Regions from separate parts of the Oceanobacillus sp. FSL W8-0428 genome, predicted to be linked through region 2. Evidence: riboswitches for the same ligand, from Rfam matches in the RefSeq annotation. Region 2 holds a riboswitch; each other region holds the start of a gene.
What was found. A riboswitch is a leader RNA that binds a small molecule or an ion and turns the genes downstream of it on or off. The one in region 2 is predicted to bind S-adenosylmethionine.
Positions count from the first base shown of each region.

Region 1: linked by a shared signal. The riboswitch ahead of metK (methionine adenosyltransferase) and the one ahead of MKY30_RS03265 (O-acetylhomoserine aminocarboxypropyltransferase/cysteine synthase family protein) in region 2 are both predicted to bind S-adenosylmethionine.
Region 3: linked by a shared signal. The riboswitch ahead of MKY30_RS03715 (iron-containing alcohol dehydrogenase family protein) and the one ahead of MKY30_RS03265 (O-acetylhomoserine aminocarboxypropyltransferase/cysteine synthase family protein) in region 2 are both predicted to bind S-adenosylmethionine.
Region 4: linked by a shared signal. The riboswitch ahead of MKY30_RS10570 (methionine ABC transporter ATP-binding protein) and the one ahead of MKY30_RS03265 (O-acetylhomoserine aminocarboxypropyltransferase/cysteine synthase family protein) in region 2 are both predicted to bind S-adenosylmethionine.

Region 1 is NZ_JBBORB010000001.1:4,737,481-4,745,736, reverse strand. Features, by position in the region: gene MKY30_RS22830 (hypothetical protein) at 1-253, shown strand, start outside; gene ytkD (RNA deprotection pyrophosphohydrolase) at 284-754, shown strand; gene MKY30_RS22820 (ABC transporter permease) at 797-1,588, opposite strand; gene MKY30_RS22815 (ATP-binding cassette domain-containing protein) at 1,575-2,381, opposite strand; gene MKY30_RS22810 (ABC transporter substrate-binding protein) at 2,394-3,386, opposite strand; gene pckA (phosphoenolpyruvate carboxykinase (ATP)) at 3,559-5,145, opposite strand; SAM riboswitch class I at 5,328-5,433, shown strand; gene metK (methionine adenosyltransferase) at 5,612-6,811, shown strand; gene MKY30_RS22795 (gamma carbonic anhydrase) at 6,874-7,401, opposite strand; gene MKY30_RS22790 (hypothetical protein) at 7,919-8,256, shown strand, end outside.
Region 2 is NZ_JBBORB010000001.1:740,970-749,225, forward strand. Features, by position in the region: gene MKY30_RS03235 (CPBP family intramembrane glutamic endopeptidase) at 296-568, shown strand; gene MKY30_RS03240 (acyl-CoA thioesterase) at 863-1,378, opposite strand; gene cls (cardiolipin synthase) at 1,442-2,881, opposite strand; gene megL (methionine gamma-lyase) at 3,161-4,342, opposite strand; gene rarD (EamA family transporter RarD) at 4,582-5,505, shown strand; gene MKY30_RS03260 (hypothetical protein) at 5,880-6,059, opposite strand; SAM riboswitch class I at 6,222-6,319, shown strand; gene MKY30_RS03265 (O-acetylhomoserine aminocarboxypropyltransferase/cysteine synthase family protein) at 6,410-8,071, shown strand.
Region 3 is NZ_JBBORB010000001.1:846,163-854,418, reverse strand. Features, by position in the region: gene MKY30_RS03730 (lysoplasmalogenase) at 1-72, opposite strand, end outside; gene MKY30_RS03725 (glutathione ABC transporter substrate-binding protein) at 435-2,036, opposite strand; gene MKY30_RS03720 (MetQ/NlpA family ABC transporter substrate-binding protein) at 2,122-2,937, opposite strand; gene MKY30_RS03715 (iron-containing alcohol dehydrogenase family protein) at 2,961-4,061, opposite strand; SAM riboswitch class I at 4,228-4,344, opposite strand; gene MKY30_RS03710 (HdeD family acid-resistance protein) at 4,462-4,980, opposite strand; gene MKY30_RS03705 (YibE/F family protein) at 5,283-6,065, opposite strand; gene MKY30_RS03700 (YibE/F family protein) at 6,062-7,165, opposite strand; gene MKY30_RS03695 (helix-turn-helix transcriptional regulator) at 7,420-7,620, shown strand; gene def (peptide deformylase) at 7,604-8,161, shown strand; gene MKY30_RS03685 (aminoglycoside phosphotransferase family protein) at 8,194-8,256, shown strand, end outside.
Region 4 is NZ_JBBORB010000001.1:2,260,010-2,268,265, reverse strand. Features, by position in the region: gene MKY30_RS10595 (ABC transporter permease) at 1-749, opposite strand, end outside; gene MKY30_RS10590 (ABC transporter ATP-binding protein) at 749-1,648, opposite strand; gene MKY30_RS10585 (TetR/AcrR family transcriptional regulator) at 1,797-2,396, shown strand; gene brnQ (branched-chain amino acid transport system II carrier protein) at 2,433-3,770, opposite strand; gene MKY30_RS10575 (pyridoxal phosphate-dependent aminotransferase) at 4,076-5,251, shown strand; SAM riboswitch class I at 5,395-5,490, shown strand; gene MKY30_RS10570 (methionine ABC transporter ATP-binding protein) at 5,625-6,644, shown strand; gene MKY30_RS10565 (methionine ABC transporter permease) at 6,646-7,308, shown strand; gene MKY30_RS10560 (alpha-hydroxy-acid oxidizing protein) at 7,324-8,256, shown strand, end outside.

The sequences.
Region 1 (8,256 bases), 4.0 Mb from region 2:
ATATCTAACAACAGAATTAGCTGAGCAGTTTGTCGATTATTATTTTCGGGTAGAAGCAGATGGCGTTTATGTATTTCCGACAGAAACAATGCCATGGTTTCAAGAAGAAAATGAATATGATATGATTAATACATCTAATCATTCCGTACGACTGGTACAGGAAAATGAAAATGACATGGTAGGAAGTTACACTCTTGTAGTGGAGATGACACTTCAAAACGGCTGGAAAATCCAAGATATAAGCTATAAGTGATGACACCACCGTGGGAAAGTAGTGGAAGAAGTGAACGTTTTTAAAGATTATTACAATAATAAGGTACAATTATCTTTTTTAGATCATCCATTTTCAAAAAATCCAAAGCATGTATGGATCATCTGCCGATATAAAGATAAATGGCTGTTAACAGATCATAAGGAAAGAGGAATAGAGTTTCCTGGTGGAAAGGTAGAACCTGGGGAAACAGCCGGACAAGCAGCTATCCGGGAAGTAATGGAGGAAACAGGAGCGACAGTAAAAAAGCTCCACTACATTGGTCAGTATAAGGTGGACGGGCGATACGAAACAGTGATTAAGAACGTCTACTTTGCGGAAATAGATGAACTTACGCCGCAGCCCACCTATTATGAAACAAACGGGCCGGTATTACTTAGAGAGGTACCGGCGAATGTAAAAAGAAAATCAAATTATAGTTTTATTATGAAGGATGCAGTGTTAGAATCCTGCATGCTCCGGATTAAAAAAACATATGTGTAAAAAGCAGACAGCACTTAGCTGTCTGCTTTTTACTTTAGAAGATTATTTTCTTATCAGTAATTGCTCAATTTTCTCTACAGTTTTGTACATAATTGCAGCAAGGATAGCGATAATGACCAGGCTCGACATAACGAGTGTAAAATCAAACACCTGAAAACCGTAAATAATTAAATATCCTAAACCTTGTTTGGAAACTAGATATTCTCCGACAATAACCCCTACCCAGGAAAGCCCGACGTTTACTTTTAATGTGGAGATAATGGCGGGTAAGGAAGCGGGAAAGACAGCTTCTTTAAAGCATTGCCATTTTGTTGCATCAAAGCTCCTTAATACTTTTAAATAATTTTGATCAACCTCATTGAAAGCTGCAAACACGACAAGGGTTGTGACAATAACAGAAATAATAAACCCCATCGCAATAATTGATAAATAGCCAGGACCGAGAGCTACAATAAGTATTGGTCCAAGTGCAACCTTTGGCATAGCATTAAAGACAACCAGATAAGGATCCATGACTTTTGAAAAACGATGAAAACTCCAAAGCATGGAAGCTATGATGATTCCGGCAATAGTACCTATTAAAAAGCCGAGTATGGTTTCGAGCAGTGTAATCTGAATATGGCCTAGTAAAGAACCTTGTATAAGTCTGCTCCATATAGAGCTGAATACACGACTGGGAGAGCTGAATAAAAGCGGATCAATCCAATACAATCTGCTGGCTACTTCCCAAAAGGCGAAAAAAAGAATCAGAATGGAGAGCTGCCAGGTCAGTACAATTTTTGCTTCTTTTTTTAACTTTTGCTGATAAGCTGCAAATAACTTAGGACCGTTCATAAGCATTCTCCTCTATCGGTTTTACCGTATGCTTCTGCTGGTCTAGGTCAGCCCAGATTTTGTCAAACAGCCGTCCATATTTAGGATGTTTCCTTGCGAGAAAAGGAGATTCATCCCTTAATTCAACAGGTACATCGTATATTTTAGCAATAGCACCAGGGTTCGAGGACATTAAAATAATCCGGTCGCTCATAGAAATTGCTTCTCCAATATCATGTGTTACCAGTATAGCCGTTTTTTGATAAGCTTTAAGTAAATCGGATACCAATACTTCCAGTTTTAATTTTGTCTGAAAATCGAGTGCAGAAAAAGGTTCATCCAGCAATAGAATTTCCGGCTCCGTGATAAGCGTTCTTATTAAAGCAGCCCGCTGCCGCATCCCGCCGGACAATTCACTTGGATATTTATCAGCCACATTTTCGAGTCCAACTTCCTCCAGGAGAGCTATTGCTCTTTGTTTTAAGTCACTTGTCTGTCTTTTTCTAATCTGGGGTCCTAAGAGTACATTATCTATAATGGTTTTCCATGGAAATAAATAATCCTGCTGCAGCATATAGCCAATTTCTAAATCGCTAATCTCTATTTTTTCATTATTTATTAAAATCTCACCTTCAGCAGGCTGGAGCATTCCAGAAATCATCGAAAGCAATGTTGATTTTCCACAGCCGCTTGGGCCGAGTAAAGCAACAAATTCATTCTTCTTAACAGAGAAAGAAATATTGTGCAATGATTCTGTGTACTGCTTTTTGGAGAAGTAATAATGAGATACTCCATCTAATGTTAGATAAGACATCTTTACCCTCCTTTATTCTTCAATAATTTGCTCAGCATAATCAGTGTTAACAAGATCTTCATATGGAGCATCTCCAGGGAGTTCACCGGCCTCATCCATAATGCTTTTCAGATTTTCCCAGGCAGCTTCTTCAAGCAGTGGAGATGTAGCATAGGAGCCTTGCTGTTTATAACGCTCGATTGCATTTGCGAGCATTTCTACATCTGTATCCTCAAAATAAGGCTCTACTACCTTGGCAATTTCTAATGAGTCTGTCTCCTGCACCCATTGTTGAGCCTTATAAATTGCCCTGGTGAATGCTTTAACAGTTTCCTCCTCTTCATCTAAAAAGCTTTCCTTTGCCATGAAGACGGTATATGGGACCTGACCAGATTCTTCGCCGAAGGAAGCAATAATGTGTCCTTGACCATTTGCTTCAAAAATACTTGCTGTAGGTTCAAATAATTGAACGTATTCATAATCACCACTGGCAAAAGCACCTGGAATATTAGCGAAGTCAATATTTTGAACTAAATCTAAATCTTCATGGGGATTAATATCATGCTGCTTCAAGACATATTCTCCAACCATTTGCGGCATCCCGCCAACACGCTGTCCGAGAAAATTGCTGTCCCGTAAATCCTCCCAATTAAAGTCTTCATCTGCTTCTTTGGCTACTAAAAATGTGCCGTCCGTTTGGGTTAACTGGGCGAAGTTCACAGCATAGTCTCTGGAATCCTGAGCATAGACATAGATAGATGTTTCGGAACCAACAAGAGCAATATCAGCACTGTCAGACAAAAGTGCTGTCATCGTTGTATCTCCACCCCAAGTTGTTTGTAAATCCACCTCCAGCCTCTCTTCTTCAAAAAAGCCTTTTTCTAAAGCGACATATTGCGGTGCATAAAAAATAGAACGAGTTACTTCCGCAAGGTCTATTTTAGTCACTTTATTTTGATTACAAGCACTAATTAGAAGAAGAGAGCTTATTAATAAAATGAAACAGGAAAGTTTTCTCACTTTCATCTTCCTTTCTCAAAAACTGATCTTGAACATCTTCTATAAATATATGATTGGCGGGATGATTGTGTGAACGCCTATAAATTAGGATAAATAGGCTGCGGATAATTACAGGGAGAGGAAAAGTGAAAAAGGGTAAACTCAAGATAATGAGTTTACCCTTTTATAGAGGAGATGATTATACTAATTTATAAAGTGGTCCAGCTTTTCTTATGTTTTCACTTACTTCTGTGAATTTCTCGAAATTCATATGGAATTTGCCAGCCAGTACCTTTGCTTCTGTTTCATAGCTTTCTTTATCCTCCCAAGCATTTTTAGGAACAAGAACTTCATCTGGAACACCTGGAATCGATTTTGGAATGGCTAATCCAAAAATTTCATCTATTGTTGTTTCCACGTTATTCAGTTCACCAATTAAAGCTGAATGGACCATTGCCCGGGTATAGGAGAGCTTCATTCTGTTTCCAACCCCGTAAGCACCACCAGTCCAGCCTGTGTTAATAAGAAATACATTGGCATTAAATTTATCAATTTTTTCTCCAAGCATTTCTGCATATACTGACGGATTTAACGGTAAAAATGGAGAACCAAAGCATGCTGAGAATGTTGCAACAGGCTTTGTCACACCACGTTCTGTTCCAGCCAGCTTACTGGTGTATCCACTCAGGAAATGATACATTGCCTGTTCTTTTGTCAGTTTACTGATTGGCGGTAAGGTTCCTGATGCATCCGCTGTCAAGAATATAATGGTATTTGGGTGTCCAGCGACACTAGGCTCTAGGCTATTATCAATATTTTCTAATGGATAAGCAGCACGTGTGTTTTCGGTTAAAGAAGTATCATCATAGTCAGGGACCCGCGTATCTTCATCTAATACTACATTTTCTAAAACAGATCCATAGCGGATAGCATCAAAAATTTGCGGCTCTTTTTCTGCCGATAAATTAATGCATTTTGCATAGCAGCCACCTTCAATATTGAATACGCCATCTTCACTCCAGCCATGTTCGTCATCTCCGATTAATCGTCTGTCAACATCTGCTGAGAGTGTAGTTTTTCCAGTTCCGGATAATCCGAAAAATAAAGCTACATCGCCTTCTTCTCCTACATTGGAGGAGCAATGCATGGACAGGACATCTTGCTCAGGCAGAAGGAAATTAACTACAGAGAAGATTGATTTTTTTATCTCTCCTGCATATTCTGTTCCTCCAATAAGTACAATGCGCTGTTCAAAAGAAATTAAAACAAATGCTTCTGAATTTGTACCGTCTGCTTCAGGATTGGCTTTGAAACCGGGAGCAGAGATTACTGTAAAATCAGCTTCGTGCAATTGCTCCATCTCTTTTTCAATAGGAATAAATAATTGTCTTGCAAATAAATTGTGCCAAGCATATTCATTAATAACTTGAATAGGCAGTTTATACTTTTCATCTGCACCGGCATAGGCCTGGAGATGAAAAATTTCTTCTTTGTTATCTAAATATGCAATCACTTTGTCAAGCAGCTGATTGAAGGTATCCTCATCAATTGGCTGATTGACATTTCCCCAGTCTACTTTATCTGCTGATAAGGCATCTTTTACAATAAATTTATCTTCTGGAGAACGTCCTGTATATTTTCCAGTGGTAGCACGGATAGCACCAGTAGCTGTCAATTTCGCTTCATCACGATTGATAATTTTTTCAATAAGTTGGCCTACAGAATAGTTGCTGTAAATATTTGTTGAAGTGAACTCCTCCAGAATACTTCTCCGCAATATTTTCATAAGACAATTATTCACTCCTTTTAATGGTGTAGAATTCATTTTATCCTTAAAATATGTTTATTAGTATAACACATTAAATATAATAGTCCATACTACTTTATGAAAAAATATTTTTTATGCTACATAGGGTAATTGGGTTGACAGGAGAGGCTTGTTTCGTTAATCTAATTATTGAACGGATACTCTTATTCAGAGATGGTGGAGGGACAGACCCGATGAAGCCCAGCAACCTCACATAATGTGAAAGGTGCTAACCTGATGCAAGGATCATTCCTTGAACAATAAGAGCGAAAGGCCAATATGTTTCCCTTTCCTCATGTATTTTGAAGGAGAGGTTTTTTTGTTTTTAGGAGACTTTTTAAATATATTAAAAGTTTGCATAAAAAATGAAACCACATTGGGTGGAATGATAGATTTACATTGAAACAGAGTTCCGTAACATACAAGGAAAAGGGGAGTTAGCCTTATGGCTGCAAATCGTCGTTTATTTACTTCTGAGTCAGTTACTGAAGGGCATCCGGATAAGATGTCTGACCAAATTTCTGATGCTATTCTGGATGAGATTCTTTCGAAGGATCCAAATGCGAGAGTAGCGTGTGAAACAACTGTTACAACTGGAATTGTTTTAGTTGCCGGAGAGATTTCTACAAGTACGTATGTAGATATTCCTGCAATTGTACGTGAAACAGTAAAGAATATTGGATACACCCGAGCAAAATATGGTTTTGATTCTGAAACTTGTGCAGTGTTAACTGCTATTGATGAGCAGTCTCCTGATATTGCTGGAGGTGTGGATATAGCGTTAGAAGCAAGGCGGGGACAGGAAATTGAAGAGGAAATTGAAGCAATAGGAGCTGGAGACCAGGGCTTGATGTTTGGGTTTGCCTGCAATGAAACAGAAGAGCTTATGCCTCTGCCAATCTCTTTGGCTCATCGTTTATCCAGAAGATTAGCAGATGTCCGTAAAGAGAAAATTGTGGATTACCTGCGTCCTGATGGAAAGACTCAGGTAACGGTGGAGTATGATGAAAATGATCAGCCGTTACGTGTAGATACTATTGTTGTTTCTACACAGCATCATCCAGATATAACAAATGAACAAATAGAAGCGGATATTATTAAACATGTTGTAGAAGCTGTTGTACCAAGTGAATTACTGGATGATAAGACAAAATACTTCATTAATCCGACTGGCCGTTTTGTATTAGGCGGACCACAAGGGGATGTCGGCTTAACAGGAAGAAAAATCATTGTTGACACATATGGAGGCTATGCAAGACATGGCGGTGGAGCCTTTAGCGGGAAAGATGCAACGAAAGTGGACCGTTCTGCTGCTTATGCTGCACGCTATGTTGCTAAAAATATCGTTGCTGCAGGTCTGGCTGATTCCTGTGAAGTTCAATTAGCCTATGCTATTGGTGTAGCACAGCCGGTCTCTATTTCGATTAATACATTTGGCACAGGGCTCGTCAGTGAAGAAAAATTAGTGGAAGCAGTGCGCGAGCTATTCGATCTGCGTCCGGCAGGTATTATCCGTATGCTGGATTTGAGAAGACCAATCTTTAAAAATACCGCTGCTTATGGTCATTTTGGCCGCACAGATATTACATTCCCGTGGGAAAAAACAGATAAAGTGGAAGAATTAAAAGCTTTAACTGCTAAATAAAAAAATGTCAGGTATCTGAGGATGCCTGACATTTTTTACATGCAATCAAGATGGTAGTGATGCTATTTATCCATCCCCATTGATGTTTCTCTTAAATAATACTGTCCTTTTTCCACGTAGGATTTGCGGATACGTTCCATTTCTTCATAATCCTTATCCGTTAATTCACGGACTACCTTAGCAGGCCTGCCCATTGCTAAGGTTCTAGGAGGTATTTTCTTCCCTGGAGGCACCAGACTCCCGGCACCGACAAATGCATGCTCTCCAATTTCTGCACCATCCAAAATAATGGAACCCATACCGATAAGTGCATGATGGCGTATAGTTGCTGAATGCAAGGTCACCTGATGACCTACTGTTACATCATGTTCAAGTATTAACGGCATATTTGGACTTTGATGCAGCATAGAAAGATCCTGTATATTTGTCCGTTTACCAATTTTTGTAGGGGCGACATCTCCCCGGATAACAGTATGAAACCAAATACTTGCTTCTTCTTCAATTGTTACATCACCATTAATCACAGCATTTTTTGCAATGAATGCAGCAGGATCAATAGATGGAGAGATTCCTTTATAAGATTCAATCATCTGTATTCCTCCAACTAATTTATAATGATTAAAGTATATCAGAGGAAATATTTTCTGGAAAGAAGTCTGAAAAACAGATGATTTTCAGCTGTTTATGGAAAGGGTAATCATTTATATTTACACCATTTTAAAACGATTTTTTAAGTTATAGGCATATATTCTAAACCGCTTATTTCTTATGAATAATAAGTTTGAATGTATATTTATTTCTGTATAACCTCTACAGATACGAATATTTTTATGGTAGAATAAATAAGCTGGTTACATAACGATAGTGATAAATAAATAGATAAATGCTATCTTGGTTTATTCCATTCGTAATCTTGGAGATGGGGAAACCGGCAGTTGTTTCAGTTATTACTGGGACAAGTAATTGTATAAATCGGTCTAATCTATCAATGATTAAAATATTATTCAAACAGGTGAACTTTTAAAGTAAAAGTATTTCTTTGAAAATGAATTTTTGGCCTGTCAGGAAGAAAACTGATTTATCGGTAAAAAATGGGGTTGTACTTTCATGTTAATTCAAATTGTCATAGGAATTTTATTTTTTATTGGTGTTTATATACTGATTAGTGATGAACAAAAATGGCTGCGCGTAACAACGTACAGTTATATTATTTTGTTAACGATCATTTTTGCAATTGGGTATATTACGGAGTTAAACAGTCTGCAGAACTCTGAACTATTCGATATTTCTGCACTGCAACAATGGGTTTACGTATTCGGGTACTTGTATTCAGTTCCACTGATGATTGTATCGGCTTATATTTGGATTCCCTATCCGAAGAAATATAAAACACTGCGGAGCCGCGTTCTCATGATTGCACTTATTATATTTATTATCATGACAAC
Region 2 (8,256 bases):
TTCCTATTTATTATTTTTCAAGCTTTATTTAATTCTATTATCCTCGATTATATTGGGGATTCAGTCGTCATCGGTTTTTTCTTTATCATTATATTCTTATCATTAAAACAAAGCCGTGCTTTCTTTTCTGAGAAACTGACATTTGATTTTTTTCGAAGTATAAAAAATTATATTTATGTCTTTGTGGGTTATTTACTCGTAGTTGTTTCGTCGGGGGGCAGTTTCATATCTTCCTGTCAACAGTCAGGATTATGAGGTAGAAATCGTACAGATCACTTCTATACCGATTATCATCTTGTTTATAATAGCAACTGGTATATTTGTTCCCGTTTGGGAAGAGTTATTCATGAAAAGAGTCATTTTGGATTTTTCACGCATTTATCTTCCGTTTTGGCTGGGAATGATGATTACTTCACTAATTTTTGCTTTAATGCATAATGTTCCTCTGCCGCAGAGACTTTTTATATTTATGGTAAGTATTATCACATGCTTCGTTTATAAAAAAACAGACGCATTATATGGTCCAATTCTAATTCATATTTTATGGAATTTTACAAGTTTGGTATAAAGGATAAAATAGAAATCTAATACAAATGATAAGATAAATCCTACTATCTAGATGCAAATATATTTATCATGGAGAACTGTCCGTGAAACTTTCGCCTCATAATAAAGCGTAAAAATAAATTTATCGAAGTGTAACTGGCCAGGAATGTAACTGCGATTACTCGCTCCACTGGAAACATTTGTGCGTCAAAAACTCCCTCTGAATGAAGTTTCGTTTTATACTTCCTTATCTGCCTAAAAAACCAGTTAAAATCGACTGTTTCGATTTTAACTGGTTTTTTAATATAATATAGCCTTATTTCTCTGTCCGATAGACTGTTCCAAAAGTTTCTGCCAGCTGTTTAGACTGCTTTCTTCGCTCTGCACGGCGATTGGCACGAAGCGGAGCACTTTCATGAAGCATTTTTTCATCTTCTGTTTTTGGATAAACAGGAGGTACTTCTATTGGTTTCCCATTTTCATCGATGGCAACAAATGTCATAAAGGCCGTTGTACAAACCGTTCTCTCTCCCGTCCGGATGTCTTCTGTAATTGCCCGTATAAACACCTCCATCGAAGTATGATGTGTCCAGGTTACAAAAGCTTCAATCGAAATATATTGTCCAACTCTTACAGGTGCTAGAAAATCCACAGAATCCGTAGATGCTGTTACAACGGGATTATTTGCATGCTTTACTGCTGCAATTGCAGCAATGTCATCAAGATGCGCCATTAATTTCCCGCCAAATAAGGTTCCATATTGATTTGTATCGGGTGGTAATACATGTGTTGTTTTTAAAGCCAAAGATGCTGAACAAGGTTTTGCATTCATCTTTTATTTCCTCCTGCTGTGTTTATTTATTAATGTTTTTATTGCACTTTCGCAACTTTACGTTTATAAAACTGGTGAAATTAAACGTGAGACGGATTCCTTAAAACGGATCCCGATAGAACGTTTATCATATAACTTTTTCGTCATTTGTGTAGAATGCCTTAAATCTTTATCGAACTCGACAATCAACCGTTTGACAACTTCAATATCGTATAAGAAGGCATTAACTTCAAAGTTGAGACGGAAGCTTCTTACATCAATATTTGCCGTACCGACCGTAGCTATTTTCCCATCGACAATTACTGTTTTGGCATGTAAAAATCCATTCTGGTAAATAAAAATCTCTGCGCCGGCACCAAGTAAATCTCCACAATAGTACATGGTCGCCCAGTAGACAAAGGGATGATCGGGCTTATTCGGAATCATAATCTTCACATCCACTCCGGACAACACAGCGATACGAATTGCATCACGCAGACTTTCATCCGGGATAAAATACGGCGTCTGGATATAGATATACTTTTCTGCTTCCATAATCATTTTAATATATCCATTTTTAATTTGCTCATACTCCGAATCTGGACCGCTTGAAACAATCTGCATACCTGTGTTGCCTCCACAGATCGTTTGAAAATGTTCCTCTTCATAGGAAATCCTCTGCTTGGAAGCTTGGTTCCAGTCTAATACAAAGCGGGTCTGCATACTTTGAACGGCATCTCCAACCACCCTCAGATGCGTATCACGCCAATATCCGAATTTCTTCTTTAACCCCAAATATTCATCTCCGACATTAAAACCGCCAATATAGCCAATCTCTCCATCAATAATGGTTAATTTTCGGTGGTTCCGGTAATTAATTTTAAAATTAATTACAAATTTGGATGGGAAGAACGCTTCAACTAAAACGCCCGCCTCCCTCAATTTCTTTATGTAGCTTTTCTTGAGTGATCTGGAGCCCATATCGTCATATAAAAGTCTGACACATACTCCTTCTTTTGCTTTTCTAATTAATGCATTAGCAAGTCTGCTTCCCAATCCATCGCTCCGCATAATATAGTATTGTACATGAACATGGTGTCTTGCCCGGCTGATGTCTTCCAAAAGCGCTTCAAATTTTTCATGACCGTCTGTAAGAATATCTACTCCATTGTTTTCTGTATAAACAGCATTATCATTACGAAGATGAAGATAGACCAAATCCTGATGGCTTTTTAAGTCTTCATGATTTAATTGGAAGGTGTCATCCTCAATGGCATTAATTTGTTTTTGTACAGCCTTTTTCACATCCATCCGGCTCCGCTGATCCCATTTGAATATACGGCGATTGCTGATAGGTCGTCCAAAAATTAAATAAAGAATAAATCCTAAAACAGGAATAAACAATAGTACCATTACCCAAGCCCAGGAAGAAGTTGGATCTTTCCGCTCCAAAAAAATAATGGATATAGCTAATGCAATATTTATAATAAAAATTAATCCAATAACTATTGAGTAAACACCCATATATCCTGCTCCTATCACTTCATCTCCAACAAAAAGGGAGTTCTGCTCTTATAATAGCACAAAATAAAATTTCGTTCAGTGAAAGCCCCTTTTCTCCCATTTAATTGGAATTGTAAGTACGCTTTCTCAAAAAAAAGTTGTCAGCTTGAATCAGGAGAATACCCTCTTCTGTACCCTCCTGCCTTAATGGAATTATTTTCCTGATTATCCAAAAGCGTCAGAGGATAGCTTCTGGTAATTCCTCAGTTGTCACTATTCCCCAAAAACTAACAGATTATTTTAGCGATTCAAAGCTTGATCCAAGTCTTCCCAAATATCCTGCCACGCTTCTATTCCTACTGATAATCGTATCAAAGAGTCTGTGATTCCCATTTTCCGGCGTCGTTCATCAGGAATCACCGCATGTGTCATTGTAGCCGGGTGCTGAATCAATGTTTCTGTATCGCCAAGACTTACTGCAATGCTGATAAACTGCAGTTTATTAAGAAAGCCCTGTGCTTCTTCCTTCCCTCCATCAATCTCAAAAGAAAGAGTTCCTCCTCCCGATTTCATTTGCTTCCTCATAACAGAATATCCCAATGCATCCGGGTCACCCGGATAAAATACCCGCTTAACCTTTGGGTGCTGTTTCAGCTTTTCTGCAATTTCTAAGGCATTATCAGAATGCCTATCCATTCGAAGCGGTAATGTCTTTAACCCGCGAATAACCAGCCAGGCGTCGAATGGTGACAGCACACCGCCAATATCCTTTTGCGTGGTTGCTGCAATTTGCTCCATTAATTCTTTTTTCCCAGCTGCTAACCCTGCAATTACATCACCATGCCCGCTTAAATATTTCGTAGCACTATGCACAACAACATCTGCTCCTAATTCTATCGGACGCTGTAAATACGGTGTGGAGAATGTATTATCTACCACGACGAGAACATTATGCTTCCTGGCAAGATTTATTACAAGCTCCAAATCAATTACTTCCATTGTCGGATTAATCGGTGTTTCAATATAAAAAACCTTTGTCTCCGGCTTGATTTTAACTTCTATATTTTTTACGTCAGACATGTCTACATAGTCTGTTTGGATATTATACTTTTCATCCATCATAGACAGTAAACCAAAAGTGCATCCATATAATCCAGACGAGCAGATAATATGGTCATTTGCTTTAGTGAGAGCGATTAAAACTGCTGAAATTGCAGCCATCCCCGAAGAAAATGCCAGCCCTTTCTCCGCCTTTTCAAGTGCTGCCAGTTTTTGTTCCAGCACCTGCACAGTCGGATTGCCGATACGCGAATAAACATGTCCCTCTTCTTCTCCGGCAAATCGTGCCGCTCCCTGTTCCGCTGTATCAAAAGTAAATGTAGAGGTTTGAAAAATTGGCGGTGTTAAGCTGCCGAGCAGTTCTTTTGAATCATACCCCTCATGAATTATTGCTGTTTCCATATGTTTAAACTTTTTACTCATTTATTCTCTCTCCCATCCTTTATATAGATGATAAATTCTGATGAGTCTATACACTTATAATAAAGTATTCCTGTTCTGTTGGAAATGTTTCAGGTTCATAAATTTACCTGACTTTATTGAACAGAGGTGTTCTTGTTATGAAAATAAGTATTAACTTATTTAAAAAAGCCATTGATTCCTTCCTGATAAAGTTTTACTATTAGATTTAGTTTGATTTTTTCAGAAGGTAGGAATAAAAGATGGAAAATAAACCTTTACAGCAAGGGGCGATTATTACCTTTGTTGCTTATTTATTATGGGGGATATTCCCAATATATTGGAAGTTTCTCGATAATGTCCCTGCCGGTGAAGTACTTGCTCACCGGATTGTGTGGAGCCTGGTATTTATGATTTTCTTAGTACTTGCTACTGGCAACTGGCGGCATTTAATGGAAACAGTACAGCTGTTGAAAAAGGATAGAAAGAAAGCACTTGCTATTATTACAGCTTCTATTGTAATATCCATCAACTGGTTCTTGTTTATTTTTTCTGTACAGCACGGGCATGTGCTGCAGGCCAGCTTAGGATATTATATCAATCCTCTGATCAGTATTTTATTGGCGGTCTTTGTATTGAAGGAAAAGACAACCAAAGGACAAGTTCTGTCCTTTATTCTCGCTGGTATCGGTGTACTTTATTTAACTTTAAGCTATGGCGTGTTTCCCTGGATTTCTCTATTATTAGCGATGAGTTTTGGTTTTTACGGACTCATTAAAAAGACAATAAACCTCCATGCTATGTATGGACTTACTATTGAAACACTGGTCGTTGCACCGATTGCATTATTATACTTGATATTTATTCCATCAGAAGGGTCATTTACTTTTTCTCCCCTGTTTGCATCAGATAATCTATTATTAATTGGGGGCGGTATCGTAACTGCAGTTCCTTTACTGCTATTTGCAGCGGGGGCCAAACGGATTCCATTAGCAATGGTCGGATTTTTGCAATATGTTGCACCGACGATTATGTTCTTCTTGGGTGTGTTCTTATATAATGAAACATTTACGGTACATCATATGATTACATTTGCCCTTATTTGGATAGCTCTTATTATCTATATGGCAAGTATTTATCGGGATGCACCGCGTGCAAGAAACAAAGCTAAAAATGAAAAAGCTTAATGAAAGGGTATTTTAAACCGGACGAAGAAAAGATCCTTTTATAGGTATAAAGATTTAATTATCCGAAATAAGCTTAACTAATGTGTTCATAGCTATCCAAAGCAACAGGGAATGAAAACTCCACTATTAGTTGCATACCAAATTTATAAAGCTGCTCCGATTAATTATATTGGGGCAGTTTTGTTATTTATTGCTGTTTTTCTTTTCATTTAATACAGGAAAATACTATTTTAGCCTACCCTTAATCCAGAATGCACCTTTCCGAAAGAATCCAGCTATTAAATCCAAATGAAGAATATATCTTATAGTAACGATAACCATTCTCCTTGATATAATTATTTAAAATAATCAGTACTTTTATAACATATAGACCATCAATAATATTTTTCCTTCTCTAACAATTCTTTATTCTCTATAGTAAATAAATCGGTTCTCTCTTCGACTATATCTAAAAGGATGCTATCAGGCAGTTGCGTTTCAAAATGAAAGGCTAAAAAATTTTCAAATAAAATATTCAACTGCTTCTCTTGCACAGTTATTACCTGCATTTCCATTTATGAATTCTCAAAATCTATTTGATAGTTCAAAATTTTACTCATCAGTAATCCCCTTCCATCCTTTTTTTAAATGAAACTTTATTAATTCATAGTAAACTACTTGACATTTAATCTCTATAATTATATACTCTCTAGTAATTTCTAAATATTTAGCATAATCTCTTATCAAGAGCGGCGGAGGGAATAGGCCCTGTGAAGCCCGGCAACCTGAACAAAAACTGGTGCCAAATCCTACAGATTAATCTGAAAGATAAGAGAGAGTTCCAAGTCGATGACAAGAGCTCTCTTCTTTTAAGAAGAGGGTTCTTTTTAGTAACAGAGGATATATCTAAAAGGGAGGAAATAAAATGTCAAAACATTCAATCCAGCAGGACGAGACAATTTTATTACATGGAGGCCAGGTTCCTGATCCAACAACCGGGTCCCGGGCAGTGCCTATCTATCAAACTACTTCTTACGTATTCCGGGACACGGAGCATGCACAGAATTTATTCGGGCTGGCAGAGCCGGGAAATATATACACACGAATTATGAATCCAACTGTAGATACATTTGAACAGCGGATTGCCCAATTAGAAGATGGTGTTGGAGCCTTAGGAGTAGCATCGGGGATGGCAGCCATTACCATGGCAATTCTCAATATTACACGTGCCGGTGATGAAATTATTGCAGACAGCAATCTATATGGCGGGACGTATAATTTATTTGCCAACACACTCCCCCGCTATGGCATCAATGTAAAATTTGTAGATGGAACAGATCCTGAAGCAATTGAAGCTGCGATTACAGATAAAACAAAAGCAATCTTTGGTGAAATCATTACTAACCCGAGCCTATATGTTTTTGATATAGAAACCGTTGCGGACATTGCCCATAATCATGGTATTCCTTTAATTATTGATAATACTTTCGCTACACCTTATGTTGCAAAACCATTAACATGGGGTGCGGATATTGTTGTGCATTCTGCAACGAAATGGATTGGCGGACATGGTACAACTATTGGCGGTATTGTGGTTGACAGTGGCAGATTTGATTGGAACAACGAGAAATTCCCAGATTTTATCGAGCCGGATGCAAGCTATAATGGCTTAAAATATGCTGACTTAGGACCGACTGCTTTTATAACAAAGCTGCGTGTCCAATTATTACGTGACATCGGACCTGCTCTAAGCCCGCAAAATGCCTTTTTATTACTTCAAGGATTGGAAACCTTACATTTACGTATCAAAAGGCATAGTGAAAATGCAGAAAAGCTGGCAGCCTATCTGGAAAAACATCCTGCTGTAGAATGGGTCAACTACCCCGGGCTGGCATCACACCCATCTCATCAGCTTGCCGGGAAGTATTTAAATGGCGGTTTTGGTTCTGTTATTACCTTTGGCATTGAAGGAGGCCGGGATGCAGGCCGTATCTTGATTGATAATGTGGAACTCTGGTCTCACGTTGCCAACGTCGGCGATGCAAAGTCACTTATTATTCACCCTGCTTCTACGACCCATCAGCAATTAACAGATGAGGACTTGGCAAAAAGTGGTACTACAGAAGAATTGATTCGTCTATCCGTCGGTCTGGAAGCATTTGATGATATTGTAGCTGATCTGGAACAGGCAATAGATAAAGCGACCGGAAAATCGCATGGCAGTCAGAAATCTGCGGAAGAAATAGCAGTGAAAAACTTACTGCAATCTCCATTTGACCGCAGTGAAGGTGTCCGTAAAAAACGCATTGTAGCTGTCGGCATCGCGGATGACGATATTGCGCCTCTTTATAAATTAGGCTATGAGGTTATTCCCACAACAGATATAGATGAGGTAACAACAGATATACTATCCGGGGCTGATGCAATTTGGCTGCAGGAAGGTAAGCCGGCACCAGAAGAAAATGCAGCTTATCAGGGAACTATTTTGTTCACAGACACAAGCTCTGAAGTAACATCTGAAGTATTTATTCTTTCAAATATCCAGCCGGCACAGTTTGCCTTGGAATTACGCAGCTTCAGAAATTAGTTAAAATAATTATACAGTATCCGCCTTTCTTCTATTAGAACATTTGATGTTTTATCGTGAAGAAAGACGGGTACTTTTATGTTATAATGAGGTTTAGTCACGTCTTCTACATAAAATTAGAAGGCGTTTTTCATTTAAACCTGTTTATTATTTATAATCCTTGATTAAAATAGGAATATAAATAA
Region 3 (8,256 bases), 110 kb from region 2:
CGGCTCTGATGGTGAAATAAATATATAGACAATTCCTGTAGTCAGAATCAATATGGGTAAACGATAGAGCATCAAATTGGACACATTCCCTTCATTTATCAGGATGAGAATCTTCAGATAAGTTTAGTTTAATCATAGTAAAAAAATGCTTATATAACAAATTCTAGATATATAACAGAATTCCTTTTTTGAAGTATTGCAATGGTGGAAGAAATAAGGAGTTACAAGGAGATGAATAATGAAAAAAACTTAATGGTTTTTTAGATATCGTTAAGGATTAATAGGGTTGTACATTATTTATTCGAAACTAGATACAAACAAACTCCAGAGATAATTAAGAGAATTAAAGAAAATTTTTCATTTGGGATATGTAAGCTTTTTATAATAAAAAACTCCCCTTGCCGCCCCCGGTTGAGGAGCAAGAGGAGATTCTATTATTGTTCGATAGATACTTCTTTTAAATTTAAAAGCTGTGTTGGTGATTGAGTTAATCCCTTTACACTGTCATCGACACCTAATAAATATTGCTGATGGTGAATATAAACCATTGGCGTAATTTCAGCCAGTAATTCCTGTGTTTGACGGTAAAGCTCTAATCGTTCATCAGGGTCGCCTTCCTGACGGGCCTGGTCTAATAAATCATCGAGCTCGGGATCAACTGTAAAAGTTCTATTTCCTGATTCACCCAGATTATCTGAATGGAATAAAGGATATAAGCCGTTATCAGCATCTCCGGTAACGGTTGTCCAGCCAAAGACAAACATATCATGCTCGCCGTTAGCAGTCTGTTCAAGCATAGAGCCCCATTCCACAGTTCTTACTTCTGCATTAATACCAATTTCCTTCAGCTGTGCCTGGATATTTGTTGCTGTATCAATGCGCTGACGATCATCATTTGTCCAAATTGTTGTGGAGAATCCATCCTCCAGACCTGCTTCAGCAAGTAATTCTTTCGCTTCTTCTATATTATATTCTTGGTCTTTTACGTCCTCACTGTAACCAAACACACTTGGTGCAATTGGAGTATGTGCAGGGATTCCAACATCATCATAAATACCGGAAAGAATTTCTTCTTTATCAATTGCTTTAGCTATTGCCTGGCGGACACGTACATCATCAAATGGTTCCTTCTCCATGTTAAATCCTAAATAGGATAGTGCCAGACTGTCCTGAGCCTGAACGGATAGATGATCAGAACCCTCAATTTGAGCCACATCAGACGGGCTTAAGGAGTTCGCAACCTGAGAGTCACCGGTCTGTAACTCTGCAATACGAGTTAAATCTTCAGTAACTACTTTGAAGGTTACCGAATCAAGCAATGCCGGCTCGCCCCAGTAATCTTCATTATTTACTAAACGGACGTATTGACCAGGCTGCCATTCATCGTATTTGAAAGGGCCAGTGCCCTGTGGATTTGCACTGATAACATTTCCAGCATCTTCTCCATCTTCCATAGCTGCGTAGTCTTCTTCAATCTGATCTTTTGAAATCATCACTCCACCTGGATGAGCAAGGTGAGCCGGTAATGCAGCAAAAGGATATTCTGTTTTAAAATGAACAGTATAATCATCGACTACTTCGACTTCAGAAATCATATTGTACATAATTGCGCGTGGAGATCCTACATCCGGATCAAGCGTACGGTCAATATTTGCTTTTACAACGTCTGCATTAAAATCAGAGCCGTCATGGAATTTAACATCCTGACGCAGCTTGAATTCCCACGTAGTATCGTCAATTTGCTCCCATTCCTCTGCAAGCAAAGGCTGAACCTCCATATTCTCATCCTGGGTAACAAGTGTTTCAAAAATATTTCGTTGTACGTCACTGGACGGGGTATCATTGGAAGCAGCCGGATCAAGTGATACAGCATCTGCTGGAGTGGTAATCGTTAAATCACCGCCTGGCGTACCTCCTTCTGAATCATTGCTCCCAGATTCATTCGTATTACTATCTGGCTCACTGGCACAAGCAGCCAAAACGAGGCTCAACAGAGCTATAAATACGAGCACATATATTTTTTTCTGTATTCTCATAAGATGTTTCTCCTTTTCCATGTTGTACTTTAAAGCCTGATTATATTGTAATAATCAGGCTTCAGCTTACTTAAATTATTTGATTTTACCAGCCTGGAACGACAGAGCCGTCGAAGTTTTCTTCAATAAATTCTTTTACTTCATCTGTGTGGTAAAGATCAATAAATTGCTGAACTACTTCATCATCCTTATTTTCTGTGCGGGTTGCAATTAAGTTAACAAAGGTAGAGTCCTGCTCAATAAAGATAGAATCATCTTTAGGGGAAAGGTCAGCTTCAATTGCAAAATTGGAATTAATTGCCGCTGCATCTACTTCACCAAGCTGCCTTGGTATTTGCGCAGAATCTAACTCAAGCAGCTCAAGATTTTTTGGATTTTCAACAACATCATTTACTGTTGCGTTAACACCTAAACCTTCTTCTAATTTGATAAGTCCAGCTTGTTCAAATAATAATAAAGCACGTCCGCTGTTGGTAGGGTCTCCAGGAAGACCTAATGTTGCACCGTCTGGAATATCTTCAAGCGAATCAACAGATTCAGAATAAACCCCCATCGGGAAAGTTACAGTATCTGCTACTTTAACAATATCTAAGCCCCTTTCTTCAACCATACTGTCCATAAAAGGTTCTGTTTGGAAGCTGCTGATGTCAATATCACCTTCGTCTAAAGAAACATTCGGCATGACATAATCGCTAAACACAACCGTTTTAATCTCTAAATCATCTTCAGCTGCAATTTCAGCTATTTTTTCAACAATTTCTTCATGCGGCCCGGCTGTTACACCGACTGTCAGTACACCATCCTCAAGTAAGTCTGATTCACTGCCGCTTTCGTCATCTCCGCCGCAGGCAGCAAGGAAAACGAGTAATAAAGCTGTAATACTAAGTAAATATTTCTTCATAATAGATCTTCCTACTTTCATTTTTATTTTGAATAGTCTTCAAGTTGTAAGAATGCACTAATAACTTTATCTGCATTGATTTCTTTCTTCATCAAATGAATAGATTCCTCTTCACGGGTAACCTTCTCCGCAATAGCTTCCAACAGCTCCTGATCATCTGTCTGTATGGAGAAGTCTGCCAAGCTTGTTGGAAAGCCCCATGCTTCATAATAATTCAAGAGCTTATGAAGCTCTTCAATATCCTGTTCTATGACAAGCTGAGCTAAAATACCGTAGGATACGATTTCCCCATGAAGGGAATCAGCGATTTGCGGTGCTGCTGTTAAACCATTATGAATAGAATGTGCACCGGCAATACGTCCAGCTTTCCCGCCAAAGCCTCCAACCATACCACCTGTTGCAATAATGGCTTCAATAACGCGAATGAGTGCATCTGTCACCTGATTATTTTCACAAGCTTTAATTGCTGCTTCACTGTCAGCAAGCAAAATATCTTTGCAGGAACGGGCTGCGAACTGAGAAATTTGCAGCCAGACTGGAAGTGTACCAGCAGGATAGAAGGCTTCCACTAAAGAACGGGCTTCATAGAATTTTGCCAACGTATCGCCAATCCCTGCTTTTAAATATTTTACAGGAGCTTCTGCGATAATTGCCGGTTCTACTATGACCAATGTATTGGTCTCAGGAAATTCTGTATAATGAGAATGCGCTCCGTCTTCCTGATAAAAGACACTTAACGGGGTCCATGCTGCACAAGTTGCTGCAATGGTTGGGATTAAGATGCTTTTTATTTGTGCATTTATAGCGGATGCTTTCGCTATGTCTAAAGCTGTTCCGCCGCCAATACCAATGACAGCATCAACCTGTTGTTCCTGATAAATCTTTGCAAGTCTGCTGGTTCGTTCGACAGTACAATGCCCATCTGCAAAATGTATATCTTTCTCTTTTATGTTATCTGTAATTACAGCTGGAAGATATGGTTTTGCCTTTTCCCAGGCAGTTCTGCCGGTAACGACTGCAATTCGTTCCACATGCAGATCATTCAAGTTTTCTGCAAGGTGTTTCAGAGCACCTTCACCAATTTGATAATGGCCTGGTGAGCCCTTTACAGTAGCTATTTGCATGATAAGATGTCCCCTTTTAAAATAACTTTAAATAGAATTCAAAAAGTACGGAGAAATTCACCGTATTATATTTATTGGACTTTTTGAACAACCTCTTTAAATGTTACATAAAAAACCTCTCTATTTGCTCTAGAGAGGTTGAAAAAGTTTATTTACTAAACGTCCTCTCTTATTTTCCAAAGCGCATAATGCGCTTTGCAGGATTTAGCACCTTTTTTAGAACGAATTCTAGAAAGGTTGCCGGGCTTCGTCGGGCCAGTCCCTCCGCCACTCTCAATAAGAGTTCTTATGTAACTGTTGTTATATCTTAATATGAAATATATGAAAAGTCAATGGCTTTAGAAAGAGTGCTAAATATAGATATATAAGCAGAAATAATAAGTTACATCTTTAATATCTATTATTTTCTTCTATTTTGAAAATGTCCCACAATTTCAGAGATTCCTATACATGTCAGAATGACGCCAAAGGTTTGAAATAGTATAAGCGTGCTTTTGAAAGGGTTAAAAACAAGAACAGCTCCTCCAACCATGAGGAGAATACAAAAAATAGTCCAGCCAGTACTTTTTATATTCAAGGCTACAATCAGTTGCATTAGTCCATTGATGATAATCGCTAAACCTAATAAAAACGGTAAAATCGAGAAAAGTGTTGGTGCAAAGTAAATGAAGACAGCAGCCAATACAATTAAAAGAATGCCGCCTGCTAAACCTATATCATAAGTGCCGGTCTGTTGTTTTAATTTGTAGCTTTGATATATTTTAATAACACCTAGTAAAGTTAGATACCCTGCAATCAAATAACCCACAAAATGCAAGAATCCATTTGGATTAATAAAAATAGCTGCACCGATGAATATAAATATAACTGCACGGAGTATCGCATGACGTTGAAAGTTTTCTTTGAAGTCTTTAATCATTTAGTTTGGCCTCCCTTATGTCTTTTTTTTTATTCTAATGTAAAAATCATGTTTTTACTATATAAATAGATTTAATATTTACATTTAAACAAAAAAACGTATGTAACCTAAACTGGATTAGTGTTGCTGTTCATAATGAATTTTCTGGCAATGGTAGTGATTTTCGGTACTTTTGAGTGAGAGACTTTGAAAGTTTTCTTTCAAGAAGGATAATTCAATTTTTATAATATAAAATATATAAGAAAGCCCAGACACTGATTTTGCAGCGGCTAGGCTCTCTTATAACTAGATTATATTTTTGTTTATTCATTATCCTCTAACACGATATCTTTCTTTTTTCTCTTCAAATAATACGCACTCATCAGAGCGGCAATTGGAATAACCAGGGCGATTCCGACACCGGAAATAAAGATTGTCAGCAATTCATCATTAAACACTTTCGCATTCATAATATCGCCTACCGAGTAATCCAAATCCTTAAACCAGATTAACAGCCCCATATAGCCTCCGAAAAAGGCAAAGAACAATGTATTTGTACTTGTCCCTAAAATATCTCTGCCGATCCGGATGCCGGCTAAAAATAAATCTTTTCTGGAAATCTCCGGATTCTGCTCATAAATTTCACGCATGGGAGAGGTGATGGAAATTGCTGTATCCACAATTGCTCCAATGGTGCTCATCAGAATAACTGCTGTAGCAATTTGAACAAAATTAAGACCGATATGAACATTGAACGTGGTTATTTCGCCAGACTCTTCTTCTCCGAGTCCGTAAATCATTGATTGTTCGGTCAGAATAATAATGAAAAAGATTAAGATAACCGTCGTTGCAATCGTCGCTAAAAAAGCAAGCATTGTTTTATTATTTACCTGATTAATGAAGAAGAGGCTGACCGCGCTGATAAAGCCGACCGCGATAAGCGCAATAATAATCGGGTTTCCGGACGGGTCATTCATGACGAAAACAGCCATCAGAACAATGAGAAAGTTAATAAAGAGTGCGATAAAGGACCGAACACCCTTCATTCCGCCAACCCAAGCCATTAGTGCAAATAATACGATTGCCAGTAATACGAGTACATTCATAATTTCGCCTGCTTTCTGCGGATGAAGAAAATAGATATATACACAGCAATAGGAATAGTCAGGACAATACCAATTCCGCCAACTAAAGCACGTGCTAATTCAAGAGAAAGGTTCATGGATACAGTAAAACCGAATGGAGCTGCATTTTTAAAATAAATTAACAGCATTGGAATCGATCCGCTGACATAGGCAAAAAATAGAATATTTGTCATTGTACCCATAATATCCTTGCCTATTTCATATCCGGCTTTTTTTAATGTTTCTAGGCTAATATGATTATTTTTCTCATACATTTCAAACATGGAAGCAGACAAGGTAATAGCAACATCCATGACGGCTCCTAATGAGCCAATCAAAAGTCCTGCCATAAAGATAGTTTGCGGATTCCGGGTTAGAAATGCCATCTCTTCATAGCGTAAGCCCTGTTCAGCAGTAAACTGTAGTGCTACATAAGCAATAACCAGAGATACACCTGTACCAATCAGTGTCGTGAGAATAGCTGTATAGGTCTTTTCATTAAAGCCTGTTGCCATCAGTAAAGACAGCACCGTAAAAATGATGATACTGATTAATGTAATGAGCGACAAGCTGATGCTTGGATGTTGAATATAAATATCTAAAGCAACCGATAAGATGACTGCATTGACGAGCAGACTGAGTGCAGATAAAGCTCCTCTGGATTTACCGACAGCTAATAAAATAGCCAGGAATATCCATGCTACAAATACGAAATATTTATCCCGTTTGATATCACCAGTGGCCTCGCCATCCTGGGCAAGAAAAATCTCGTCTCCAGCAGCCAGTTCATAATCCAATGCCAGGGACTGGATATATTCATTGTCAAATTCAGTTAAATTTCCTTTATCAGGTCCATTTTTTACTTCCCCGACGATATGCTGTGTAACATGCTCGTCTTTATTTCCATGTGTATCAACCTGATCTTCTCTATTTATTTCCTGCACATCGGTTATTTGAACAATCGTTCTATCATATAAATCATAATTATTATTGATAAAAATCATAGATGCAATAAAACCGATCAGTAATAAACAAACGGTAATTATTTGGCTTTTTGTCCGGTTTTTTAACCATGCTTTCAATGTGATCACTCCAAAAATAGGGTTTCCTATTTGTATTTCTGAAAACATATACTATGATAACACTTTTAATTAGAAGGAGATACATACAACTTCGAAAAATTTTCCGGTATAAAGCAAAGGGGAGATGCATAACCTTCTTATTTTAGTATGTACCAAAAGGAGGAGGGTATTTTATAATGTCCAAAGCTTTGGACATTATGAAGGGAGTAATGCTATAATTTTGTCAAATACTTTTGACAAAAGGAGCTTGAACATTGAAAAATTTTATCAAAAAAATAAGGAAGCAATCAAATATAACTCAAGCAAAGCTGGCTCTTCTTTGTGGCGTTTCCAGACAAACAATTAACTGTGTTGAAAATGATAAATATGACCCTGCTTTAGTGCTGGCATTTAAAATATCCAGAGCGCTGGATAAAAATCTGGAAGAGGTGTTTATTTATGACGAAATTCCATAAAGGGTACCGTATTACAATGAAAGACATTAAAAAAGAAGGAGCTTCTATTTTAAGAAAACAGCTGGATCCAGTGCGCATGCCTGTTACGGAAGAAACGAAAACAGAACTGGAATGTATGCTGACCTATTTAAAAAACAGTCAGAATCCTGAACTGGCAAGGAAATATAAGTTAAGGCCGGGCTCTGGGCTTTCAGCGAATCAAGTGGGTATCAACAAAAGAATGTTTGCAGCACTTTACCAGACGGAAAAGGGTGAAACAATAGAATTAAAGCTGATTAATCCTAAGCTGATCAGCCATTCTGCAAATACAATCTACCTTCCGGAGGGAGAGGGATGTCTATCTGTAAATAGAGAAATACGCGGGCATGTGCTGCGCTATGAAAGAATAAAGGTGAAGGCCTTTGACATAGAAGGAAAGAAGCATACCTATGCCTTTAAAGGATATAGCGCTATTCTAGTTCAGCATGAGATGGATCATCTGGATGGAATTATGTTTTTTGACCGTATTGATAAAGAAAAACCATTTTTGAATTTACAATAGGAGGACAAAATTCTCAGAAAAGAGGTTTGGAAATGAACAAATTTACTGCCATGTTACAAGAAGAATATGACGTCCACCCGGTACAAATACAATCC
Region 4 (8,256 bases), 1.5 Mb from region 2:
AGACTGCTTACTAGCAATAAACCAATTGGAAATACATTATTTTCAACAAAAACGTATGCTCTTGACAGCCAGCCAAGCGGACTGATCCAAGATAAAAACACCACATTCACATCCCCGACAGCACGTAAAAGATAGAAGAAAAATAACGCAGCAAAGCTTAATACACTCGTTCCCCTTGAGGAGGTAACGAAATTAGCAAAAAATGCGGTCATGGTGCCAAACAGCAGTCCAAAGCTGCCCAAAAGACCACTATAAAGAACAACTCCTGTAAATCCAAACCCTTCTATTTGCATAGACCCCATTGCTGCCGCAAGCAGAATAACAAATAAAATATTCACAGACAGCATAACCATAAAGGAAGCCGTCAAATAACTTAAACGCCCGACAGATCTTGATTGGACAAGCTCTAAGATGCCATTCTCCTCATCATCTCTTGTCAGCTTAGACATGAGTAAAATATTCATAACAGCCACTGCAATCGCAGAGAACAACAGCATCTCCAGTGCAAACAGGCTGCCGATTTCCTGATAATGCTCATACCCTATTCCAAGCATCGCAATCATTGCCGGGTTTTCCATGGTGATAGAATACGCTTCTCTGGACGCCTGATCCGGATACATTTCTGGATAAGCATAAGCTACGAAACAAGTCACCAAAACAAGACCTGCCAGCCACAGAAGCAATCGAAGCCGATGCTGCCGAAGTAAAATAGGAAAAAGAATCCTAGTTCCTTTGATTTGCTTTCTCATTACGCATTCTCCTCACTGCTTCTTTCCTCATAATGACGCATAAATAAATCTTCTAATGTTGGCGGTGTACTCTCCATTTTCCGCACACCATATTTGTTTAAATAGTCGATAATCTCTTCCATATGGTCTGTATCTGCCTGAAAAGTAAATTGGCCTCTTTCTTCTTCCAGCTGATGCACGCCGGAAAGCTTTGCTAACCCTTCTGGAGATTCTCTGGTTTCCACCTGCATCTGCATCCTTGTTAAATGACGCAAATCATTCAGTGTACCTCTTTCAATGATTTTCCCTTTACGAATAATCGCAACACGATCACAAAGCTTCTCGACCTCCGATAAAATATGACTTGATAAAAGAACCGTCTTTCCTGCTTCTTTCACTTCCCTTAGTCCCTGCTGAAAGGTATGCTCCATTAGTGGATCAAGGCCTGATGTCGGCTCATCCAAAATAAATAAATCAGCTTCTGAAGCAAATGCAGCAATCAAAGCAATCTTTTGCCGGTTTCCTTTTGAGTAAGATCTTGCTTTCTTAGTCGGATCGAACTGAAATCGTTCCACCCATTCATCGCGCTTCTTTTCCGAATAACTGCCATTCATTTTCAATAAAACATCAACTACTTCACCGCCCGTTAAATTTGGCCATACATAAACATCTCCTGGAACATAAGCACAGCGCTTATGAATCTCTGCAGCATCCTTCCAGGCATCCTTTCCAAATATGGTTGCACGTCCGTCTGTTGCCTTTAACATTCCCAATAAAATACGTATCGTTGTTGACTTTCCCGCTCCATTTGGTCCAATAAATCCGTAAATTTCCCCTTTATTTAATTCCATCGACACTTGATCCAGCGCTTGAAAATCACCAAATTTTTTCGTTACCCTATCCAGCTGAAGCACAGTCATAAGAAACCCTCCCCGAAAGTTTTGAAATATTACACATTATATATTTCATAATATAGATAAAATCATCTTAGGTCAATAAGTTTTGAAATATTTTTATATTTATATTTCATTTCCAAATATGATATGATAAAAATGGAGGTGGCAAGCTATGGACGGTTTTGAAAGAAGAACATTGGTTAAAAAAGAAAAAATTTTAAATACAAGTGCAGCACTTTTTCAAAAAGAGGGTATCAAAAAGGTTTCCATCTCAAAGATAGCGAAGGAAGCAAATGTTTCACAGGTAACTATTTATAATTATTTTGAGAGCAAAGAAAAGTTATTGTATGAAGCACTTATTTACTTTGTGAATCAAACATGGGAAAAATACCATAAACTGATTGAAGAGCCGATATCATACGAAGAGAAGATGAAGCAGTTTATATTTTCTGAGGCACAAACTGTAAATGATTTACACGAGGAATTTTCCAACTATATGATGGACCAATACAAAATACCTGGCAATTTTATTGAGCACCTTTATCAAGAAAAAGCACTGCCTGCAATGATGCAGCTCGTTCAGCAAGGCAGAGATGAAGGCTTCATTGATCCTGCTATCAGCGATACCGCTATCTTCGTCTATTTGCAAATGTTTACCGATTATTTGCAAAAAGGTGACGCTATCGAACAGCTTGTTCCATTAACGGAAGAATTAATGAAGCTGTTCTTCTATGGTATTGCAGGCAGTGGAGAAATTAAAAAACCTGACTGAAAGATTTTTCATCTGACAGCCAGGTTTTATTTCTATTTAATCTTTCACTTTCGCAATAATAATCATAATCACCGCTACAACAGCTGCCGGGATAAGCCAGCCCAGTCCTTCTGCATAAAGCGGAAGAACATCACCTAGTGTTTCAACAAGAACATCCAGCCATTCAGGCAGCTCCAATTCTAATGATCCGTAAAGTGCTACAAGACCATCTATGATACTAAAAAGGAAAGTGACCGCAATGGTCGGGATGTAAACAAGGCGTGAATGATTGAAAATTGGTGACACAAATGTTAATAAAACTAATACCATAGCTAGTGGGTATAGAAACATCAGCACAGGTACAGAGTAAGAAATAATATTTTCCAGACCAAAATTAGCTACTACAAATGTTAAGATGGAAAAGAAAAAGACAAACGGCTTATAGCCAATAGCAGGGATTAAGGAATGAAAATATTCCGCATTTGCTGTAACCAATCCAATTGCTGTTGTCAGACATGCCAATATAATAATAGCTGCGAGCAAAATGGCTCCAAACGTACCAAAGTAATGCGATGCTGCACCACTTAACACAGGCCCTCCATTATCAAATACACCTAACTCTGTTACACTGGTTGCCCCTAAATAGGATATCCCTACATAGATAATTGCGAGTAATGCTGTTGATGTTAAACCAATCTTAGTAACAGCAGATAAGATTTGATTATTATTCGTAATTCCAAAACCTTTAATAACATTAATAATAATGATCCCAAATACCAGAGCAGCTAAGGCATCCATAGTATTATATCCTTCAATAAACCCGGTAAAAAAGGCTGCAGATTGATACGTTTCGTCTGGAGATTGGATAGAGCCCATCGGATTGAAGAATGCAACTGCTAATAGAACAAGCAGTAAAATAACAAGAGCCGGCGCCAGGAATTTCCCAATATTATCAACAATTTTCGATGGAAATAATGAAAAAAGCAGTGTAATCAAGAAAAATACTCCAGTAAAAATTAATAAAACTGTAGAATGCGCTCCATCATTTACATATGGAGCAATGCCTACCTCGTAAGCAACTGTTCCTGTTCTTGGCGCTGCGAAGAATGGGCCAATGGTTAAGTAAAGTAATGCTGTAAACGCAAGTCCATAGATAGGATGAACACGGCTCGCAAGCTCTTGCAGATTATTTTTTCCAGAGAAGCCCATTGCCATAATACCGAGAAAAGGCAGCCCTACTCCGGTTGCTAAAAATCCTATTATAGCTGGCGTGAGGTTATCACCTGACAGTTGTCCCAGCTGTGCCGGGAAAATCAAGTTCCCCGCTCCAAAAAATAAAGCAAATAACATAAATGCAATTGCTAAATAATTTCCTATACGCAGTTTGGTATTCATTTTATTCCTCCTATTTCCAAACCTATAATTCTTGGAATTATCTAATTATTTAACATAATTTGACACGATTTCTATGTTACTACTTTCAAATATGAAATGCAATGGAAAGCAGGGTGAAATAGTTTATTTGGAAAAAAACCCCAAAAACATCTACCAGCACCTTATCTTTTTTTGATAGACAATCTCTCTGCAAACTTATACTATTATATATAATTATAAAGTGAAAATTCATTCAGTCAGGAAATCCTCTGCCAGGTAGACTGAGAAAACATTTACAAATTATAGTATAAAGAGGTCGATAGATTATGAAATTATCCCGTCGTGTAGAACAGCTTCCTTCCCAATTCTTTGCTGCACTTGCAGGTAAAGTAGCTGCTGCAATAGCAGAAGGAAGAGATATTATTAACTTAGGTCAAGGAAATCCAGATCAGCCTACGCCACCGCATATTATCCGCGCCCTTCAGGAAAGTGTTGAAAATCCTGTTACACATAAATACTCTCCTTTCCGTGGTACAGATGAATTAAAGCTGGCTGCAGCACAGTTTTATAAAAGAGAATATGATGTTGATCTAGATCCCGCTTCAGAAATTGCTATTTTATTTGGCAGTAAAATCGGCTTAGTAGAACTTCCTTTAGCTCTAATGGATCACGGTGAATTAATGCTCTTACCTGATCCAGGATACCCGGATTATCTGTCCAGTGTACCATTAGCAGATGTTACTTATGACACCTTTCCGTTATTAGAAGAAAACGATTTTTTACCGGACTATACTGCCTTAACAGATGAACAGAAAAAACTTGCTAAGCTATTATATCTCAACTATCCGAATAACCCGACCGGAGCAGTTGCAACAAAGGAATTTTTTGAAGATACCATTGCATTAGCGCAGAAAAATGATATTGGAATCATCCATGATTTTGCATATGGCGCAATCGGGTTTGACGATTATCAGCCGGTGAGCTTCCTGCAAACAGAAGGCGCAAAAGATGTTGGCGTTGAGCTATATACCCTCTCCAAAACATATAATATGGCAGGCTGGCGCGTCGGGTTTGCTGCCGGAAATAAAGATATGATTGAAGCTATCAATATTCTGCAGGATCATTTATTTGTCAGCCTTTTTCCAGCTATCCAAAAGGCTGCTGCCGAAGCATTATCAGGTGACCAAAGCTGCGTTTCCTCTCTTGTAAAGCTTTATGAACAGCGCAGAAATGTTTTACTGGAAGAATGCAAACGCATCGGCTGGGATGTAACAGCTCCAAAAGGCTCCTTCTTTGCCTGGCTTCCAGTGCCGGCAGCATTTACAAGTGAAGAATTTGCGGATTATTTATTAAAGGAAGCAAATGTAGCCGTTGCAGCAGGTAATGGTTTTGGGAAAACCGGGGAAGGTTATATACGTGTCGGATTACTTGTCGAGGACGAGCGTATTCGTGAAGCAATTTGCCGTATTGAAAAACTTGACTTATTTCAAAATAAGCATTGACGAAACATATAAAATAGGCTATTTTTAAATAATACAATTCTATAATTGCGAGTTCAAAAAATGCCACTGAAAAAGCTATGTCACAGATGAGATTGACCGCTTTACCTCAGGGACTTCTTGAACATCCTCTATAAATAATATATCTCTTATCCAGAGTAGCTGAGGGACTGGCCCGTTGAAGCTCGGCAACCTTAAAAAGGTGCTAATTCCAGCAAGACATTCGTCTTGAAAGATGAGAGCAGAAAATAAGACCATATTTTCGGGCCTCTCTTTCAACAGAGAGGCTCTTTTTATGAATTGTGCAGATATTATATTAAAGCGCACAGATGATAACATCCCCCCGCTTAAAAATAGAAAGGCAGGAAGAACATCAATGATTAAGTTAGAGAATGTCACAAAAATTTTTCCGTCCAAAAAAGGAAAAGATGTTACTGCATTAGACAATGTAACGATTTCTGTCAATAAAGGAGAAATCCATGGCGTGATCGGCTATAGTGGTGCAGGAAAAAGTACATTAATACGCTGTGTCAATTTACTGGAAACGCCATCTAAGGGAAAGGTATGGATTGACGGAATTGATTTAACAAAACTATCAAAAGAAAAGCTTCGGCAAACAAGACAAAAAGTCGGCATGATTTTTCAGCATTTTAATTTATTAAAAACAGCTACCGTCTACGACAATATTGCAATCCCTTTAAAATTACTCGGCGTACCGAAATCAAAGATTGCTGAACGAGTTGTTAAATACCTTGAAATTGTTGATTTAGTTGAGAAAAAAGATTCTTACCCTGCTCAGCTTTCCGGTGGTCAGAAGCAGCGTGTAGCTATTGCAAGAGCACTTTCTCAGGAACCACAGGTGCTCCTGAGTGATGAAGCAACCAGCGCATTAGACCCCGAAACAACCAATTCCATTCTCGAGCTATTACTAAAAATTAATGCAGAGCTCGGGATTACAATTCTATTAATCACGCATGAAATGAACGTTATTCAAAAAATATGTGATTATGTATATGTTATTGAAAATGGAAATCTTATTGAACAAGGGTCTACGATTGAATTATTTACAAAGCCAAAACAACCGACAACAAAAAAATTCCTCAATACAATTTCACAGCGGAAATTATCTGACCGTCTGGTTAATGAATTGAAGCTGGAAGGAAAAGTTGTTCGTCTGACCTTCCTGGGCGAAAATACAGGACAGCCGCTGTTATCCAAGGTTACACAGCAATTTTATGTAGAGCCAAATATTCTGACAGCAAATATTATCGAATTAAAAAATGGAATTGTCGGTAATATCGTCGTTCATTTGATTGGTAATGATCATCAAGTAGAACAATCACTCTCTTTCTTGCAGGAACAAGGCGTAGAGATAGAAGAATTGGGGGTAAACTAATATGCAATCATTTATTGATCAATGGCTGCCAATATTTTACGAAGCAATAAAAGATACATTTCTAATGGTTGCTATTTCTCTTGCTTTCTCAGTACTTATAGGTATCATTTTAGCCATCATCTTAATTTTGACACGTCCCGGGCAACCCTTGCAAAATAAATTTGTCTATCAGTTTTTTAATTTACTAATAAATGTCATTCGTTCGATTCCGTTTATTATTCTTTTATTTTTTATGCTTCCATTCACCAAATTCGTAGTAGGCACCTCTATTGGTGTGGAAGGAGCTATTGTACCACTCGTTGTTAATGCTGCTCCATATATAGCCAGACTTATTGAATCTTCCTTGCTGGAGGTAAACCAAGGTGTTATTGAAGCATACCGTGCAATGGGGGTAAAAACACATCACATCATTTGGAATGTTATGCTTCGTGAAGCCAGACCGGCAATTGTACTGGCTTTAACCATTGCAACAATCAGTCTTATCGGGGCAACAGCTATGGCAGGCCTTGTTGGTGCCGGGGGCTTAGGTGACCTTGCATACAGATTTGGACATCTGCGTTATGAAACAGATGTGATGTATGTCACTGTTATTCTCCTGATTATTATCGTCCAAGGTATCCAATCTATCGGAAACCGGCTTGCGGCGCGGATGAAAAAAGATTAAACGGAGGTAAAAAATATGTCAGTATCATCGCAAAAAGGCTCTTTTCTAGAGCATATAACTATACAGGATTCCTTTCCTATCGGACCCGAACAGCTTGAAGCTGCAGCAAAGCATACCTTACCTGAAGAAGTGTTTGGTCACATCCGCTCCGGCGCCGGCGGTGAAGAAACATTAAGAAAAAATAGAGCGGCCTTTGAGCAATATTCCATTATTCCAAGATGTTTAAGTAATGTATCTCAGGTGGACACATCTATTCGTATTCTTGGAAAAGAATATGCTTTTCCATTTATGGTGGCTCCCATCGGCCATTTAAAAATGGTCCATGAGGAGCCCGACTTTGCCATTGCAAATGTGGCTGCCTCTATGAATATTCCATATATTCAAAGCACCGTTACTGCCAGGTCTATCGAAGAGGTCTCAGAGGCTGTGCCTGAAGGACCAAAATGGTTTCAATTATATTGGTCAAGTAATGATGCTATTTCCTACAGCATGGCAGAACGGGCAGAAAAAGCAGGCTATGAAGCGATTGTAGTAACTGTGGATACAGTAATGCTTGGATGGCGGGAAGATGATATGCGCTATCAATATTCTCCCTTGAAAAAAGGGTATGGAAAAGCCAACTATGTACAGGATCCAGCTTTTCAAAAAGGACTGAAAGAAGGCCAGAATGAAATTGATTCAATTATCGAGAATCTGCATCATCCACATCTTCACTGGGACAACATAGCAGAGTTACATCAGCGTACAAATCTGCCAATCTTTTTAAAAGGTATTCTTCATCCGGGAGATGCAAAACAGGCTATAGAGGCCGGGATTGACGGGATTATTGTTTCTAATCATGGTGGCAGACAAATGGACGGGATTATTCCAAGTCTGGAAGCATTACCGGCTATCCGTAAAGCTGTCGGTCCAGATTTCCCACTGCTCTTTGACAGCGGCATCCGCCGG